DNA from 2 places in the Bradyrhizobium sp. NBAIM18 genome. Region 1 is predicted to be linked to the other one. Evidence: predicted binding sites of a transcription regulator. Region 1 holds the regulator's gene; the other holds the start of a gene.
The links. Region 1 encodes LexA, which represses DNA repair genes until DNA is damaged. Its sites were predicted from a motif close to TGTTCNNNNTGTGTTCNG; they were not measured.
Positions count from the first base shown of each region.

Region 2: a site for LexA is predicted at 4,895-4,912, ahead of recA (recombinase RecA). Genes of this name have one in related genera too.

Region 1 covers NZ_JADYVO010000007.1:164,125-172,593, forward strand. The annotation lists gene I6F17_RS17930 (EAL domain-containing protein) at 1-972, shown strand, start outside; gene I6F17_RS17935 (S41 family peptidase) at 1,054-2,388, opposite strand; gene I6F17_RS17940 (alpha-hydroxy acid oxidase) at 2,691-3,824, shown strand; gene I6F17_RS17945 (HAD family phosphatase) at 3,853-4,476, shown strand; gene I6F17_RS17950 (hypothetical protein) at 4,635-4,838, shown strand; gene glp (gephyrin-like molybdotransferase Glp) at 5,058-6,266, shown strand; gene lexA (transcriptional repressor LexA) at 6,443-7,144, shown strand; gene I6F17_RS17965 (hypothetical protein) at 7,534-7,968, shown strand; gene I6F17_RS17970 (GAF domain-containing protein) at 8,186-8,469, shown strand, end outside.
Region 2 covers NZ_JADYVO010000004.1:453,468-461,936, reverse strand. The annotation lists gene I6F17_RS12710 (hypothetical protein) at 1-205, opposite strand, end outside; partial or broken gene I6F17_RS12705 (hypothetical protein) at 357-569, shown strand; gene I6F17_RS12700 (PilZ domain-containing protein) at 790-1,032, opposite strand; gene I6F17_RS12695 (HdeA family protein) at 1,227-1,520, shown strand; gene I6F17_RS12690 (PaaI family thioesterase) at 1,635-2,099, opposite strand; gene I6F17_RS12685 (hypothetical protein) at 2,462-2,758, shown strand; gene I6F17_RS12680 (hypothetical protein) at 2,857-3,111, shown strand; gene I6F17_RS12675 (DUF2798 domain-containing protein) at 3,382-3,633, shown strand; gene I6F17_RS12670 (hypothetical protein) at 4,155-4,325, opposite strand; gene I6F17_RS12665 (hypothetical protein) at 4,479-4,679, opposite strand; gene recA (recombinase RecA) at 5,004-6,092, shown strand; gene I6F17_RS12655 (hypothetical protein) at 6,191-7,186, shown strand; gene gcvP (aminomethyl-transferring glycine dehydrogenase) at 7,316-8,469, opposite strand, start outside.

The sequences.
Region 1 (8,469 bases):
GACGCCAGCATCGGCATCGCGCTCGCGCCGGAACACGGCACGGCGCTCGACCAGATTCTGAAGAACGCGGACATGGCAATGTACGCGGCCAAGTCCTCCGGACGCCACACCTACCGCTTCTTCGAGCCGGACATGGACGCCAAGGTCCGCGAACGCCGCCAGCTCGAGGGCGACCTGCGCCACGCCATCGCGCAAGGCGGCCGCGAAGGCGGGCTCGAGGTGTATTACCAGCCCTGCCTCGGCCTGAAAGACGACCGCATCACCGGCTGCGAGGCTTTGGTGCGCTGGCGCCATCCCGAGCGCGGCTGGGTCTCTCCCGCCGATTTCATCCCGATCGCCGAGGACACCGGCCTGATCAACGAGATCGGCGAATGGGTGCTGGCGACCGCGTGCCGGGACGCGGCAAGCTGGCCCGACGACATCCGTCTCGCCGTCAACGTCTCGCCGGTGCAGTTCAAGAGCGGCACGCTGGCGGTGAAGATCATGGCGGCGCTCGCCACGTCGAACCTGCCGGCGAGCCGACTCGAGCTCGAGATCACCGAGGCGGTCCTGATCCGCGACGACGATGCCGCGCTTGCGATCCTGCACCAGCTTCGTGCCATCGGCGTGCGCATCGCGCTCGACGATTTCGGCACCGGCTACTCGTCGCTGAGCTATCTGCACCGCTTCCCGTTCGACAAGATCAAGATCGACCGCTGCTTCGTCGAGGACATCGCCCGTCCCGACGGCTCCGCCAGCATCGTTCAGGCCGTCGTCAACCTGGCGGCCGCCCGTCGCATGACCACGACGGCCGAGGGTGTCGAGACCGAGGAGCAGCAGCGCCTGCTGCGCACGCTCGGCTGCTCCGAGATGCAGGGCTATCTGTTCAGCGCTGCCAAGCCGGCCGACAAGATGCTGGAGTTGTTCGCGCTGCACCGCAGCCGGCGCGCCCGGCGCGAAGGCAGCGAGAGCCGCCGCCGCGAGGTCGGTTAGGCCGAAACGGAGCTGCAAACGAAATCGCCCGGAAGCGGTCATCCGCTCCCGGGCGAAAGACGATCCGGAACTTCGTGAGATCTAGTTCGGCACTGCAGACTTCGTCGCTGGCTTGGCCGCGACGGCATTTGCCGTAACGCCGTGGAGGAAGTCGTAGGCTGCGTGCAGAGCCTTGTCGTCCTTCTCTTCCGGCGGAACGTAGGACTGCGATCCGGTCTGCTCGGTGCCGTCGGCCGACAGATGCCCGCGCATCTGGGATTCCGCCATGGTGTCCATCCGCCCCTTCAGCTCGGGCGGCACGTCCTGGAGGATCTCGATGTCGGGCGCGATGCCCTGGGCCTGGATCGAGCGGCCCGACGGCGTGTAGTAGCGCGCCGTGGTCAGCGCCAGCGCGCCATTGCCAGAGCCGAGCGGAATGATGGTCTGCACCGAGCCCTTGCCGAACGATCGCGTGCCGATCAACGTCGCGCGCTTGTGGTCGTGCAGCGCACCGGCAACGATCTCCGAGGCCGAGGCCGAGCCGCCGTTGATCAGCACCACGATCGGCTTGCCCTTGGTGAGATCGCCACCATGGGCGGTGAAGCGCTGGGTTTCTTCCGGAGAGCGGCCGCGTGTCGAAACGACTTCGCCACGCTGCAGGAAGGCGCTCGACACCGACACGGCCTGGTCGAGCAGGCCGCCCGGATTGTTGCGCAGGTCAACCACGTAGCCGGCGAGCTTCTCCGGCGGGACCTGCTTGGAGACCGAGGCGATCGCCTTCTTCAGGGCGTCGGTGGTCTGCTCGTTGAACGAGGTGATGCGGATATAGCCGATGTCGCCGTTCTCGACGCGGAAGCGCACCGGACGCACATGGATGATCTCGCGCGTGATCGCAACCTCGAGCGGCGCATCCGCACCCTTGCGGATGATGGTCAGCTTGGTCTTGGTGTCGACCGGTCCCTTCATCTTGTTGACCGCCTGCTCGAGCGTCATGCCCTGCACGGCCTCGCCGTCGATCTTGCCGATGAGGTCGCCGGACATGATGCCGGCCTTCGAAGCCGGCGTGTCGTCGATCGGGGAGACGACCTTGACGAGACCATCCTCCATCGTGACCTCGATGCCGAGTCCGCCGAACTCGCCGGACGTGGTCTCCTGCATCTCGGTCCAGGCCTTGGCGTTCATGTAGCGCGAATGCGGGTCGAGCGAGGTCACCATGCCGGTGATCGCCCCCTCGATCAGCTTGGCATTGTCCGGCTTCTCGACATAGCTGGCCTTGACCCGCTCGAACACGGCGCCGAACAGATTGAGTTGGGAATAAGCATCATTCGCGCCCACTGCCGCCCGCGCCGCCCATACGCCGCCCTGCGGGCTGGCTACCAAAAGGGTCAGGCACGCTCCCGTGAGCGCGCCCAGGGGGAACAGCAGGGTTTTCCGCATGAAGGTGCCTTTTGCTTGGCGTTTCTCTTGAGGCTGGGAGACGCCATGCAAATGGCGATCCAGTCCATCTCTCACAATACCATTCTGGTTTCTTCAAGGCCGGGATGCCGCGCTGGCGGGTACACCGAAGAAATCTCTTCGCCTTGGCCTAAACTTTTGGCAACGTTCCGAAACTGTTTCGAAGCAACACGACACCGGTCCGGGCCGCCCACGCTTCGCAGCTATGCGATTTTAGGATGGTTTTGGAGGGCCGGACGCGATAGGCGATGGCGACAAGACTTCAAATTCTCGGGAGGACAACAATGAATGAAGCGCCCCGCATCCGGCCGGAACGGAACGTCGAGCTCGGCGCCAGCGACGAGCCGTTCCAGAACCTGCACGAGTTCATCCGGAAGGCGCGCGCCAACCTCAACCAGAATGCCTGGGACTACATCGTCGGCGCCGCCGAGACCGAGACCACGATGCGGCGCAACCGCATGGCGCTCGACGAGATCGCCTTCCGCCCGCGCGTGCTGCGCGATGTGCGCAGGATCGACGGCAGCGTCGAGCAGTTCGGCCGCAAGCTGCGTCTGCCGGTGGTGCTGGCTCCCGTCGGCGCACTCGAGATCTTCGATCCGGATGGCGCGGCGAGCGTCGCGCGCGCTGCGGGCAGGTTCGGCGCGGCGCACATGCTGAGCTCGGTGTCCGAGCCCGGCCTCGAGACGACCGCCGAGGCTGCCCCCGATGCACTGCGTCTCTATCAACTCTATGTCCGCGGCGACGATGCCTTCGTCGCCGACGTCGTCAGCCGGGCCGAGAAGAACGCCTATGCCGCCTTCTGCCTGACCGTCGACACCGCCCATTACAGCCGTCGTGAACGTGACATCGCCAAGCGCTACGTTCGCGAGAGCCGCCTGCGCGCCACCGGCGGCGATTTCCAGAAGGGCCTGGAGTGGCGGACCGTGAAGATGATCAAGGACACGTTCAAAATTCCGCTGATCCTCAAGGGTATCGCCACGGCCGAGGATGCGCAGATCGCGCTCGATCACGGCGTCGAGTGGATCTACGTCTCCAACCATGGCGGACGCCAGCTCGACCACGGCCGCGGCGCCATGCACGTGCTGCCGGAGATCGTCGACGCCGTGAAGGGCCGCGCCAGGATCATGGTCGACGGCGGCTTTTGCCGCGGCACCGACATCGTCAAGGCGATCGCGGCGGGCGCCGACCTCGTCGGCATCGGCCGGCTGCAATGCTGGGCGCTGGCGGCAGCCGGCGAAGCCGGCGTCGCGCGGATGCTGGAGTTGCTTGAAGACGAGGTGCTGCGCTGCCTCGGCCTCCTGGGCGCCACCTCATTCGCCGAGATCGACAAATCCTGCCTGCATCCGGCGGCCGCCACCAACGCGCCCAGCGTGTTCAGCGCGTTCCCGCTGTTCGACCACGAGCCCTATCGTTACTGACGCGCCATACCGAAGTGAAAAGGACGCAATGACATCGCTCTCTCCCGGCAGCGCGGATGCGCTGCTGTTCGACCTCGGGCGCGTTGTGCTCGACATCGACTTCTCCAAGGCGATCGCCTGCTGGGCGGGACATGCCGGCTGCCAGCCCGAGGCCATCATCGCGCGCTATGTGCGCGACGAGGCCTACCGGTTGCATGAGATGGGCAAGATCAGCGATGCGGACTATTTCGCCTCGCTGCGGTCCTCGCTCGGGATCGGCATCTCGGATGCGCAATTCCTGGAAGGCTGGAACGCGATTTTCGCCGGCGAGATGCCTGATATCGCCGAGCTGCTGCCGCGCGCGGCGAAGCAGATGCCGCTCTACGCCTTCTCCAACACCAATCGGCCGCACGTCGACCATTTCTCGAAGGAATATGCCGGTCTGCTCGGCCATTTCCGCGAGCTGTATCTGTCCTCCAGCATCGGCCTGCGCAAACCGGATGCCGAGGCCTTCGACCATGTCGTGGCGGCGATCGGCGTGCCGGCCGAGCGCATCGTGTTCTTCGACGACCTCGCCGAGAACATCGAGGGAGCGCGGGCGCGCGGGTTGACCGCCGTGCATGTCACCTCGCCGCGTGATGTCGGGAACGCATTGAAAGCACTGGGGATCTGAGCCGCGGGAAAGCCCGGAGCGCGCTCACTTGCCGGAACAAAAACTGCTGAAAATGTGGAACCTGATCACTTTGTGCATTTTTATACAGAGTTCCGGGAACGGAATACCACCCTTCGGACTCATGAGTCCGTTGGGACTTCTACATTGGACTGATCGACGTGCTGGGCAAGACCTATCTCACCAAGCAAGCCTCTCTCCTGCTCGAATTCGCCAGAACCACCTCGGATTCTGACCTCTCCGCCAAGCTGATCAGCAAGGCCGCCGACCTAAAATCCCAGGCGGACCCGCTGCCGGACAAGGATCAGGGTCCCAAGCCGCCCGACGTCGCGGACATCAGTCCGGGCGATCCGACGGGGCGTTGAACGATGTTGGCCGTGGCGCTCGTCATTCTCGTCCTTGCCATGGCAATCCTCGTTCCGGTCTGTCTCGCCTTCCGCATCATGACGCGGCAGAGTTGAGCCGACCTCCTCCACCCCGCGATCACGCAGGATAAATCATCCCGCGTGCTGCTTTGCCTCACGCCTGCACTCGGCTAGAACTCTCGCCGCCCATTGACTGATGTGCTCAGCAGGAGTTCGCCCGTGGCCCTGATGCCGGTTTCTGACGCGCTTGCCGCGGTGCTGGCCGGCGTCGAGCCGCTGGCTGAACAGATGGTTTGCCTCGACGAGGCCTACCATCGTGTGCTCGCCCGCGATGTAGCGGCGCGGCGCACGCAGCCGCCGGAGGCGATGTCGGCGATGGACGGCTATGCCGTGCGCACGGCCGACGCGGCAAACGATTCGAGGTTGACCGTCGTCGGCGAGGTCGCGGCGGGCCGGCCGTTCGCGGGAAGCGTCGGCCCCGGCGAAGCCGTGCGGATCTTCACCGGCGGCGTCGTTCCCGACGGCGCCGATGCCGTCGTGATCCAGGAGGACACGGCTGCCGACGGCAAACATGTCACGATCAAGGAAGCCGCCATTTTCGGCCGGCACATCCGCCCTGCAGGCGTCGACTTCCGCGAAGGCGACGTGCTGCTGCGCAAGGGAATCCGCCTCACCGAGCGCGATCTCGCCCTCGCCGCCGGAATGAATCATCCGCATCTCGCCATCATCCGCCGCCCGAGGGTTGCCGTTCTCGCCACCGGCGACGAGCTCGTGATGCCGGGCACCACGCCTGGTCGCGGCCAGATCGTCTATTCCAACGGCTATGCCCTGCATGCGCTCGCCCGCAGCGAGGGCGCCGAGACCATCGACCTCGGAATTGCCGCCGATACACTGGAGGCGACGTCCGCCGGCATCCGCCGCGCGCGCGAGAGCGGCGCCGACATCCTGATCACGACCGGCGGTGCCTCGGTCGGCGACCACGACCTGGTCCAGCAGGCGCTCAAGGGCGAAGGCATCGCGATGGCGTTCTGGAAGATCGCGATCCGGCCGGGCAAGCCGATGATGCACGGTCGGATAGGCGCGATGCGCGTGATTGGCCTGCCCGGCAATCCCGTGTCGTCCTACGTGTGCGCCTTCCTGTTCATGGTCCCCTTGATTCGCGCCCTGTCGGGCCGTTCAGCGATTCATCATCGGCGCGAGCGCGCCGTGCTGGGCCGCGATCTCGCCGCCAACGACCAGCGCGAGGACTATCTGCGTGCGCGGCTGGAGGAGCGCGACGACGGCACGCGCGTCGCCCTTCCGGTCAGCCATCAGGACTCCTCCCTTCTTGCGAATCTCGCTGCGGCACAGGTACTTCTGGTGCGCGCACCGTTCGCGCCGAAGGCCGAGGCCGGCACGCCTTGCGAGGTGCTCCGGCTGCCCGTCTGAGCCGCCCAGCCACACGCATTCCGCGAGCTTGGCCGCGTTCACCATAAATTAAGCAGTTGCGGAACACATATCGAACATATAGTGTCCGTTCATGATTTGTTTCGAGGATGTAGCGGCTTAGTGCCGGCTTCATCGTGTCGGAATCGAACGACATCAACCGGGGGACTTTGGTCGAGATGTTGACGCGCAAACAATACGAGCTTCTGCGGTTCATCAGCGAACGTCTGAAGGAAAGCGGCGTGCCGCCGTCCTTCGACGAGATGAAGGATGCGCTCGACCTGCGCTCGAAGTCAGGCATCCATCGCCTGATCACTGCGCTCGAGGAGCGCGGCTTCATTCGCCGCCTGCCCAACCGCGCCCGTGCCATCGAGGTGATCAAGCTGCCCGAGCTCCAGGCCGCCGCCGGCAATCGCCGTGGCTTCACCCCGAGCGTGATCGAGGGCAATCTCGGCAAGGTGCGCGCGAGCTCCAGCCCGCCTGCGGACGAGGGCGAGCGCCCCGTCGCGGTGCCCGTGATGGGCCGCATCGCCGCCGGCACGCCGATCGAGGCGCTGCAGACCCGCAGCCATACCATCAGCGTGCCGCCGGACATGCTCGGCTCGGGCGAGCACTACGCGCTCGAAGTGCGCGGCGATTCGATGGTCGAGGCCGGCATCCTCGACGGCGACATGGCGCTGATCCAGCGCAACGAGACCGCCAATACCGGCGACATCGTGGTGGCATTGATCGACGACGAGGAGGCCACGCTCAAGCGCTTCCGCCGCCGCGGCGCCTCGATCGCGCTCGAGCCCGCCAATGCCGCCTACGAGGTCCGCATTCTTCCGCCGAACCGCGTGAAGATCCAGGGCAAGCTGATCGGGCTTTACCGGAAGTACTGATACCGAAAGCATCCAGCGCCGCGCGCGCTTCGATCGGTATCGTCGATCCAGGATTGGAGCGGAGGTTTGTCCGCTCCGGCCGGATGGTTTGTCTGGTTCTGCGCCAGCTGTCCGGTCCATCTTCCCGCGCGACATTCGCCCGTGCAGGCGCGCAGCAATCTCCCTCTGCTTCGCCGGTAGAGTTGTGCCGGCAGTGCTGATAGCTGCGGCCAAATGCAAGGACGCGAGGTTTGTTCCTATCGAATCCGGGAAAGATAATGTGATCGCGTGCTGCGAACGCGAGCCGCAGATTTGCCCATAACCGAGCAGAGCGTTGTATGCTTCCACTCTGATAGAGGCCTGCGCCTCGAAAGAGACGCGGGTCGCTATCCCAGCATGAGGAGCACCCGATGTGTGACTACAGCCTGCATGCCGTCGCGACGCGCCCCGCCGAAGTCGGCGAGACGATCGTCACGACAACCTTCCGCGGCACCTCGACGCGCGGCTTCGCTTCCGAAGCCGATCCCTCCGTCGCGGTCTGTCTCCTGCCGGGGACGGAGCTCGCTTTCGCCGACAACGTCCGCTACGACAACCGCTGGATCTGGACGCGCACCGTGAACTCTCGCGTCGGCAAGTTCGGCAAGATCGACCCGCACATTCCCGATCGCCATCATGACGCGATCGAATTCCCCGACGGCAAATACGTGCTGGTGACGCAGCTCGTCGAAGGCCAGCGCGCGACCGTGCTGCAATTGCCGGTGACGCAGCCAGCCCCCGAGCGCGAGCACAAGCCGCAGATCGTCGCCGACACGCGGCCCACGATCACGCGCCTGCCGATCGGCTGACGCCCTTCGGCCGACAGGCCGAGCCCGGGATTGAAATTGCCGTCGCCGGCCGAGGCCGGCGAGCCCGGTAAGTTTGTGTTTCAGGACATTCGATCGGCGAGCCCACCGCCGCGCCTCGTCGTCGCACGAAGTTTGGGCCGTGCTGCCCGCATTTTGAACGTCCGCTCCGCAGCCAAATGACCGATGCTGTCGTGGTTTGAGGCGGCGGACACGCTCGATGAAGACCTTCATTCGCGTCGTTGAACTCTGGGTACCCGAACGGACGCGCATGCGGCTGGAATTCGGCGGCGGCCTCTACGACGATGGGCTGTCCGCGTTCAAGGCCGTCAGCGAAGAGCTGCACTTCGGATATGACGAGGGACTTCCAGGCAAGGCCTGGGCCTGTGGCCACCCCGTCATCCTCACGAAATTCGCCAACTCCTATTTCAAGCGGACCGATCAGGCCGCTGCGGCCGGCCTCACCTGCGGCGTGGCGGTGCCGGTGTTCGCGGGCGAATTCCT
Region 2 (8,469 bases), on a different contig from region 1:
CGCGCGGATAGGATGTTGCAAGAAAGACGACGTCAATCTGCTCGCGCACCACGCGCTTGACGTCCGGCGGCGCTTCCGGCGGCGGCTGCTCGGCCTCCTTCATGCGCATGAACTCCGGCACCGGTGCGCGGCTGTCGGCAAAGCCGCAGGCACCGAGCGCAAGCGCGCCAGCGAGTAGCGCCGCATGAGCAATGATCTGCAACATCCGTGAAGGTCCCCTGCGGGCCAACAGATAGGCACGATTGCGATCCGACGAAGTCCGGGCCGATCAAGATTTGCTGAAGTCTCGGAACCCGCGGCATTGCTATTCCGCGGTTGCGGGCTCGTTTGTACCCCACGCGAGGGGGATTGCTGCAATGCGGATTTTGGCCATCGCGGCCGCGGTGCTGGCGGTGACCGCCGGCTCAGTGCAGGCGCCAGCCCAATGAAGCCGCCAAGCCGATCGACAACAGTCCCAAGATCGACGAGAAGACCTACAAGGCCGCTCTCGAGCGCATTCCGAGCCCAAGGACAGGTACGACCCCTGGGGCGGCGCCCGCCCGGGCGAGCCTGCCAAGAAACCGAAATGACGGGAGGCGGATGGCGCGGACCTGTATTTCAGGTTTGGCGAAGCGTCGTCGCTCCTGTCGCGCGCAATCGATCACCCGGGCGGACGAATCGTTGCGGGCCATCATCGATCGCGATCGTCACGCGCGTGATTGCGCGCCTGCTGGCAACCGTCGCCGTCGTATCGAAGCAATCAGGATCGTGTTGTGCATGCGATGCGAACCTTCGTTCACATCGCGCCCGCTATTGCACGAAAGCGAGGCCGACGCGCTTGTCGCTGCGCCAAACTGTGCGACAATGCCGTACGAAATCGTCACACGCGATCGAGAGCGTGACCGATTGCGGCAACATGACGGGAGTGTCGAGGTCGATCGCCACGCCGCCCGCCGACATGTTTCGCACTGTGCAAGGAATGCCGCTGTTTTCAAAGGTGATCTTTCCGCCCTTGAAAACACGGTGACGTTGCGATGTGCGCTTCTCAATCATCCGCGTTAGTCCTGCCGATGAGTAGGAAATAGTGCAGAGAAATTACGTTGAACTAAACTCAATACTGGCGCTACTTGCACGGCGTTTCAGGCTTTGTTTACGACGTTGGAGCGGCGAGCCGCTCCCACGAACCTGCCCAAAGAGCCTATACAAGTGCCTTTCCTTTATGGTGCGACGCGCCGATGGAGATATTGATGAAGACTTCGCTTTCGATTTTGTTCGCCGCAGCGCTCTCGCTGGCCTCGATGCCCGCCCACGCCGTCAAGTGGGACCTCTCGACCATGACCTGCAAGCAGTTCCTCGAGAGCGGCGAGGACAACATCGGCGTCGTGCTGACCTGGATGGACGGCTGGTACAAGGGCGACGAGGACAACGCGATCATCGACACCGACGTCTTCATCGAGAATGCCAAGAAGTTCGGCGCCTATTGCGGAAAGAATCCGACCGTCAGCGTCGTCACTGCGGCCGACGAGATCCTCGGCAAGTGACATTGCCGTCGCAATGACGGCAAGCGCGATCGCGCTTGCTGTCCCGACACGATTTCCATCGAGAGCCGCGTCGAGCCTTGCGCTTCGCGCGGCTCTCTTGTTTTCAGGGCGCGTTCACCCCGGCAGCATCGCGAACGCGCTCGACACCATCGCGGCCGGCTTGCCGTCGGCGGCCGAGAGCAGCGTGACGCGGCCAAAGCTCATGGTGCGCCCGAGCCGCACCACGCGCGCGTCCGCCAGCACGTCGGACGCGGCGATCGCGCGCATGAAATGCGTGGTCTGATCGACCGTGGTCATGGGACGGTAGCCGCGATTGGCCGCGAGGATCGCGATCACCATTGCGGTATCGGCGAGCGCCATCAGGGCCTGGCCGCAGACCACGCCGCCATTGCGGCACAGCCGCTCCGAAAACGGCATGCGCAGCAGCGCGCCGGGCTGCCAATCCGGGACGTCCGCGCGCGGCACATGCTCGATGCGCTCGACCGCGAGGTTGAGGTCCTGGACCCAGGGCGCAAAGACCTCGCCGAGGATGCGTCTGGCGTCGGCGAGGCCGAACTCGGCTTCTGGCTGCGTTTGCATTGCTGTCGCGCTCTCCTGTGTTGCCGGATGTTTCGCCGCATTGTGCGCGCATCGGCGAGGCAAAGTCACCCGGTCTGGCGCCGGCCGCCTCGGCTTGAAAATGCCTGACTTGGCCCGATATGATGCCTGGCTTGGGTAGGGGTGGATGATGTTGCGTCGCTGTATCCTCGTCTTTGGCATGGGCCTGCTCGGTCTCGCGCTGAGCGGGTGCACCAAATGCGGTCCGATCTGGGACGATTGGCTGCAGTCGCCCAAATCATGCCGATCGGATCGGCACTAGCGGCCACCGGGTCGTGCCGGGCTGACGAGGATGAGACGGCGCGGGGCGATCCGCGCCTCATGGAAGACTTAAGGAGTGGATGATGAAGCTTTTCCGTTTGGCCGCGGTGCTGGCCGTGCTGGCGGGACCTGCCTACGCGCAAATGCCCAACATCAATTTAATGCAGGATGCCCCGAGCAAGTCGCCGGAGGAGAAGGCCATCGAGGCCGAACGTGAGAAGGCCTACAAGGAAACACTGAAGAAGATTCCGGATACCAAGGCGTCCAGCGATCCCTGGGGCGGCATGCGCGCCGAACAGCCGAAGCAGCCGGCGGCGCCGAAGGCGTCGGCCGCGACCAGTGCGCCGAAGAAGGCCAAGAGCGGGACGGCCGCCAACTGACCCGTTCCGGGGAGGCACAATGCTCCTCGGAAGGACTCCTTTTGATCCGGCCCGCGCCCTACATTGTCCGTAGCGTAGTGCGCAGAGGAAGGCAGGACATGGCCGATCGTCCGCGGGATCTCGCCGAGCGGATGGCGCGCCGGCGCAAGGCGGCCGGCAAGCCCGGCCAGTCCGCCGGCGACGGCTATCTGCGCGAGACCTTCACGCTGCCGCGGGCGGCGGCGCGGGAGCGGGCGCAGGCCTTCTTCGCCCGCTACCCCAAGGCCGGCTATATGAGCGAGGTCGAGACCTGGCGCGAATTGCCCGGCGGCGATATCGAGTTCACCATGCGTCGGCTGCCCAGCGCCGACTGACGCCCGCTATGACGCAGAACGCGAAACGGTTCAGGCCGTCTTTCGCCCGATCGCCTTCAGCTCGCCTGCAAACATGTTGGTCGTCGCAATATTCCGCAGAAAGCAAAATGTCGCCCGCGGGCTCCGTGGTTCTCCGACCATGAACAAAGTTCCTGGAGCCCGGCCGCGATGTGTTCGGCAGGCGCGGGTTCAACCAGCGCCGCCGGATCCGCTTTAGGTTAACGGCATGTGCCTTGCTTGCTGATCACGGCAAGCAACCATGGGCGCCTCATGCTCGGCATTCCCCGCCGCTACTCGCATTTCGTCTTCGGCATCATCCAATCCGGTCTGACCTCGCTGATCGCGGCAGGAGTAGCCAGCTTTCCCGCCGGCAGCCCAATGCTGTTCGTGCGGCACTGGATGGCGTCCTGGCTGATCGCATGGGCCGCGATGCTGCCGGTCGTGCTGCTGGCGGCGCCCGCGATCCGCGCCTTCTCGCTGCGCCTGACCCAGGAGGAGCGGGAGCCCCGCGCCGGCCGGTAGCCGGGCGAGCTAGCCGGCTGCTGACGACAGCAGGCGCGCGAGGCCGCACACTGGCCCCGTACCGGTCCCAATTTCGACATCCGTCCGCACCACTGCGGACACACCCGTCGGCAAGATTTTATCCGTTCGGCGCAGCCATGGGGGAAACGTGGCCCGCCGGAAACGGGGTGGCATCATATGGATAACGTAGAGCGGTCATTTGCCGCCGCGACGGCGGCTGGCTTCGTCGTGCTGGTGATAGGCCTGATTCTGCTGGCGGTGCTCTAGCAGCCGGGCCGTCCCATCGACGGCGCCGGCCCGCCTTGCCTCGCAAAAGTGGCAAAACAACCCCATGCACAGTAGGGGTCCTGGCGATTTCATCGCTCGCCAATGGGTCGCTGGTAGTATTTAGCTACCTACTGCATCCGCGGTCGCGGCGCCCCGACCGGCGATGCCCGATCGGAGGTTCCGGCCAAGGACCGGAGCGGAGTGCCGCATCGCGGGCGGGCTTGGCCCGCTCCGGACAGCGGTCCTGGCGGCGCCTAATGAACTTTGATCTCGTTCAGCGGCAGATGGAGCTCGGCGGCGCGCTCTTCGCGGTCCTTCTTGCGGAACTCGTTTTCCTTGCGCTCGAACTTCACCATCTCCTCGTGGGCGGCGTCCAGCAGCGGCTTTCGCCTCAGCGTATCGTGGTGCGTGTCGTTGTTCGTCATGACCAGAGATCCCCAAAAGTTGCGGTCCCATCCCCACAGAAGGCCCGAGACCGCGAAAAGGTTCGGTGCCGCAGGATTACGGAAACATGACGGCGCCCAGTCGCGCGTCGTTGATGTCGGTCAGGGTCGTTTGAGGAACCGGTGCGGGCCCGGCTATTCCGGCGGCTGCAGCCCCGGCGATTTGACCCAATCGTTCAGATGATTGGCAACGTCGGCCTGGCGCGCCTTCTTGAGCAGCGCGTCCCGCTCCGGCCCGGGAGGTAGCTTGGACGCCTGCTCGCGGACCTGCTTCACCCATGCCGACAGCCGGTCCTGAAGGGTCAGTTGCTGCTTGAAACGTCGTCGCTTCAACATGGCGCGCTCTTTCCGTGCGAGGAGGCGGGAGCGCGAGGTCAGCGGTCTCATCACCGATAGTGGCCACGGTCCGCGCGGTGATGATGCATTAGGATCCAGAAACGGATCCGCGTCTGTTCAGTTGTGCACTCAGTGCGGACGGCGTGACGATCCAGCATGGCAGGTTCGACCAGCTCCGTTGTCTGTTGGTCCAGTTAGAAAGACAAAATCCGCAAAAGAACATATTGCGAACTGAGAACAAATAGGGTACATTGCTTTTATCGCCGAGCTGCCTCGCAACCGTTTGTCCCTCACGCGAATCCTCGCCATAAGGAGCACGACCCAATGTCCGCAACTGCCCTGCGTATCGTCGAAGGATCCTCCATGGACAAGAGTAAAGCTCTGGCCGCCGCGCTCTCCCAGATCGAGCGGCAGTTCGGCAAGGGCTCGGTGATGAAGCTCGGCAAGAACGACCGCTCCATGGACATCGAGGCGGTGTCCTCCGGCTCGCTCGGGCTCGATATCGCGCTCGGCATCGGCGGCCTGCCCAAGGGACGCATCGTCGAGATCTACGGGCCGGAATCCTCGGGCAAGACCACGCTGGCGCTGCATACGGTGGCGGAAGCGCAGAAGAAGGGTGGCATCTGCGCCTTCATCGATGCCGAGCACGCGCTCGATCCGGTCTATGCCCGCAAGCTCGGCGTCAACATCGACGAGCTCCTGATCTCGCAGCCCGACACCGGCGAGCAGGCGCTGGAGATCTGCGACACCCTGGTGCGCTCGGGCGCCGTCGATGTTCTCGTGGTCGATTCGGTCGCGGCGCTGGTGCCGAAGGCCGAGCTCGAAGGCGAGATGGGCGATGCGCTGCCGGGCCTGCAGGCCCGTCTGATGAGCCAGGCGCTGCGCAAGCTGACGGCCTCCATCAACAAATCCAACACCATGGTGATCTTCATCAACCAGATCCGCATGAAGATCGGTGTGATGTACGGCTCGCCGGAAACCACCACCGGCGGCAATGCGCTGAAATTCTACGCCTCCGTCCGCCTCGACATCCGCCGCATCGGCGCGATCAAGGAGCGCGACGAGGTGGTCGGCAACACCACGCGCGTCAAGGTGGTCAAGAACAAGCTGGCGCCGCCGTTCAAGCAGGTCGAGTTCGACATCATGTACGGCGAGGGCGTCTCCAAGATGGGCGAGATCCTCGATCTCGGCGTCAAGGCCGGCATCGTCGAGAAGTCGGGCGCCTGGTTCTCCTATGACAGCCAGCGCCTCGGCCAGGGCCGCGAGAACGCGAAGGCGTTCCTCAAGGGCAACCCCGATATCACCGCCAAGATCGAGACCGCGATCCGCCAGAACTCCGGCCTGATCGCCGAGCAGATCCTGGCCGGCACGCCGGAGCGCGACGCCGACGGCGAGGAGCCGGCGGACGAGTAGGACCTAACGCGAAATTTTTCGCGAGGAGCGGGCACTGAGGACGTTGAGTTGCCGACGTCTTCGGTGCCCGTTTCGTGTTGCGTGAGGGCGCGTCGACGATGAAGCGTGTGATTCTGACTAGTTCGTCCGGCGTTGGTCTCACCTATGCCGGTCGTGCTGACATGGTCGTCCCGTTGATCTTTCGGTTCGTTTGGGGGCCGTTGCCTACGTCGCACCACCTCGAGGACTATCTTACGGGAGGCTATTACAGGGGCGATCCGGAGGTGCGGTGGTCCGATCTTGTTGGCCGGTTGCCTCAGACCGGTCTCGCGCACAAGGAGACTGGCCTGGTTTGGTTTTGCGAGACCTATGGCGTCGAGTTCATCGAGCTGTGGTTCGACCCTGAGCCTAACAGTCAATTGCAACTGATCTGGATCCTGGACTATTTGCGGTCCCATCCATCGATCACCCATTGTCTGAGACTGCGACGGGTCAATTTCGATCTGCGCGAAGCGGACGGCCCGCAACTTCGCGATCGTACGGTGCGGGAATCGGAGATCGCAGAGTGCGACTTCGAGATAGCCAACATGGCCTGGGAGGCGTATCGGGCGCCGACGCCTGAACTTTGCTTCGGGTTGCTGACAAGGGATTTACCCAGGCTACCTTTCCTGAAGCCGGCTCTGGAAGCGTTGCTAGCTGAACTGCCGTCACCAATCACCGGATTGGGTGCGACGGAGGCGCGGCTTATCGAGCTGATTGCAAGGGGGCACAACCGTACAAAAGAACTGTTTCAGCCGGGCGGGCTGCTCGAAACGCGCGTGTTCGACCAGTGGGAGCTGGGTCCGTTGCTCGAAGGGCTTGCGTCGGGCCCGATGCCGGCGGTGGCAGGTCTCGATCCGAAACTCGCGACGCTCGCCCCGCACGATGCGCGAGGTCGCAACGCCGCCTATCGTCGGAGCCGGTTGTCGCTGACCGAATTTGGCAAAGCGGTTCTGGAAGGCCGCGAAGATTTCCGTCGCCACAATCCGATTCGACGTTGGTGGGGCGGCACGCTGCTCACCAATGAACGGCTGTGGCGGTGGGATCGCAAAAGCCGGTTGCTGATTGCGCCTTAGCGGCGCACGCAGTGCCGTAGGGCCGAAGGCGTAGTCCACCACCGTTCGGTTCAGCGGACGCAGAAGTGGTGGGTTACGCGTCGCGGACTGCGCTTTGCGCAGCCGCGAGGCTAACCCACCCTACACATCCTACTCCGCAGCTTCTGCGTAATCGCTCACCGGCGGGCAGGAGCACACGAGGTTGCGATCGCCGTAGACGTTGTCGACGCGGCCCACGGGGCACCAATATTTGTCGGTGCGCGAGACGCCGTCGGGGAAGCAACCCTCCGTGCGGGTGTAAGCGCGCTTCCAATCGTCGTCGGCGATGTCGTGCACGGTGTGCGGAGCGTGGCGCAGGGGCGAGGCTGCGATCTCAAAGCGGCCGGCCTCGACCTCGGCGATCTCCTTGCGGATCGCGATCATGGCGTCGCAAAAGCGATCCAGCTCCGCCTTGGATTCCGACTCGGTCGGCTCGATCATCAGCGTGCCCGGCACGGGAAAGCTCATGGTCGGGGCGTGGAAGCCGTAATCGATCAGGCGCTTTGCAATGTCGTCGACGGTGACGCCACTCGTCGTTTTTAGCGGACGGGGATCGACGATGCACTCATGCGCGACGCGGCCCTTCTCGTTCTTGTAGAGCACCGGGAAGTGCGGATCGAGGCGCGCTGCGATGTAATTGGCGTTGAGGATCGCGATCTCGGTGGCGCGCTTCAGGCCCTCACCGCCCATCATCAGGATGTAGATGTAGGAGATGGTGAGGATCGAGGCCGAACCGAACGGCGCGGCCGAGACCGGACCGACCGGGGCGTCTGCCTTCGTCGCGGGGTGGCCAGGGAGGAACGGCGCGAGATGCGCCTTGACGCCGATCGGGCCCATGCCGGGACCGCCGCCGCCATGCGGGATGCAGAAGGTCTTGTGCAGGTTCAGATGGCTGACGTCGGCGCCGTAATCGCCGGGCCTGGAAAGGCCGACCTGCGCATTGAGGTTGGCCCCGTCGAGATACACCTGGCCGCCATGGCCGTGCACGATGTCGCAGATCTCGCGAATGTGCTCCTCGAACACGCCGTGGGTCGAGGGATAGGTGATCATGACCGCGGCGAGGTCGTTCGCATGCTTCTCCGCCTTGGCGCGGAGATCATTGACATCGACGTCGCCGTTCTTCTCGCAAGACACCACCACGACATCCATGCCGACCATCGCGGCCGAGGCCGGATTGGTGCCGTGGGCGGAGGAGGGGATCAGGCAAATCTTGCGATGGCCCTGTCCGCGCGCGGCGTGATAGCCACGGATCGCCAAAAGCCCGG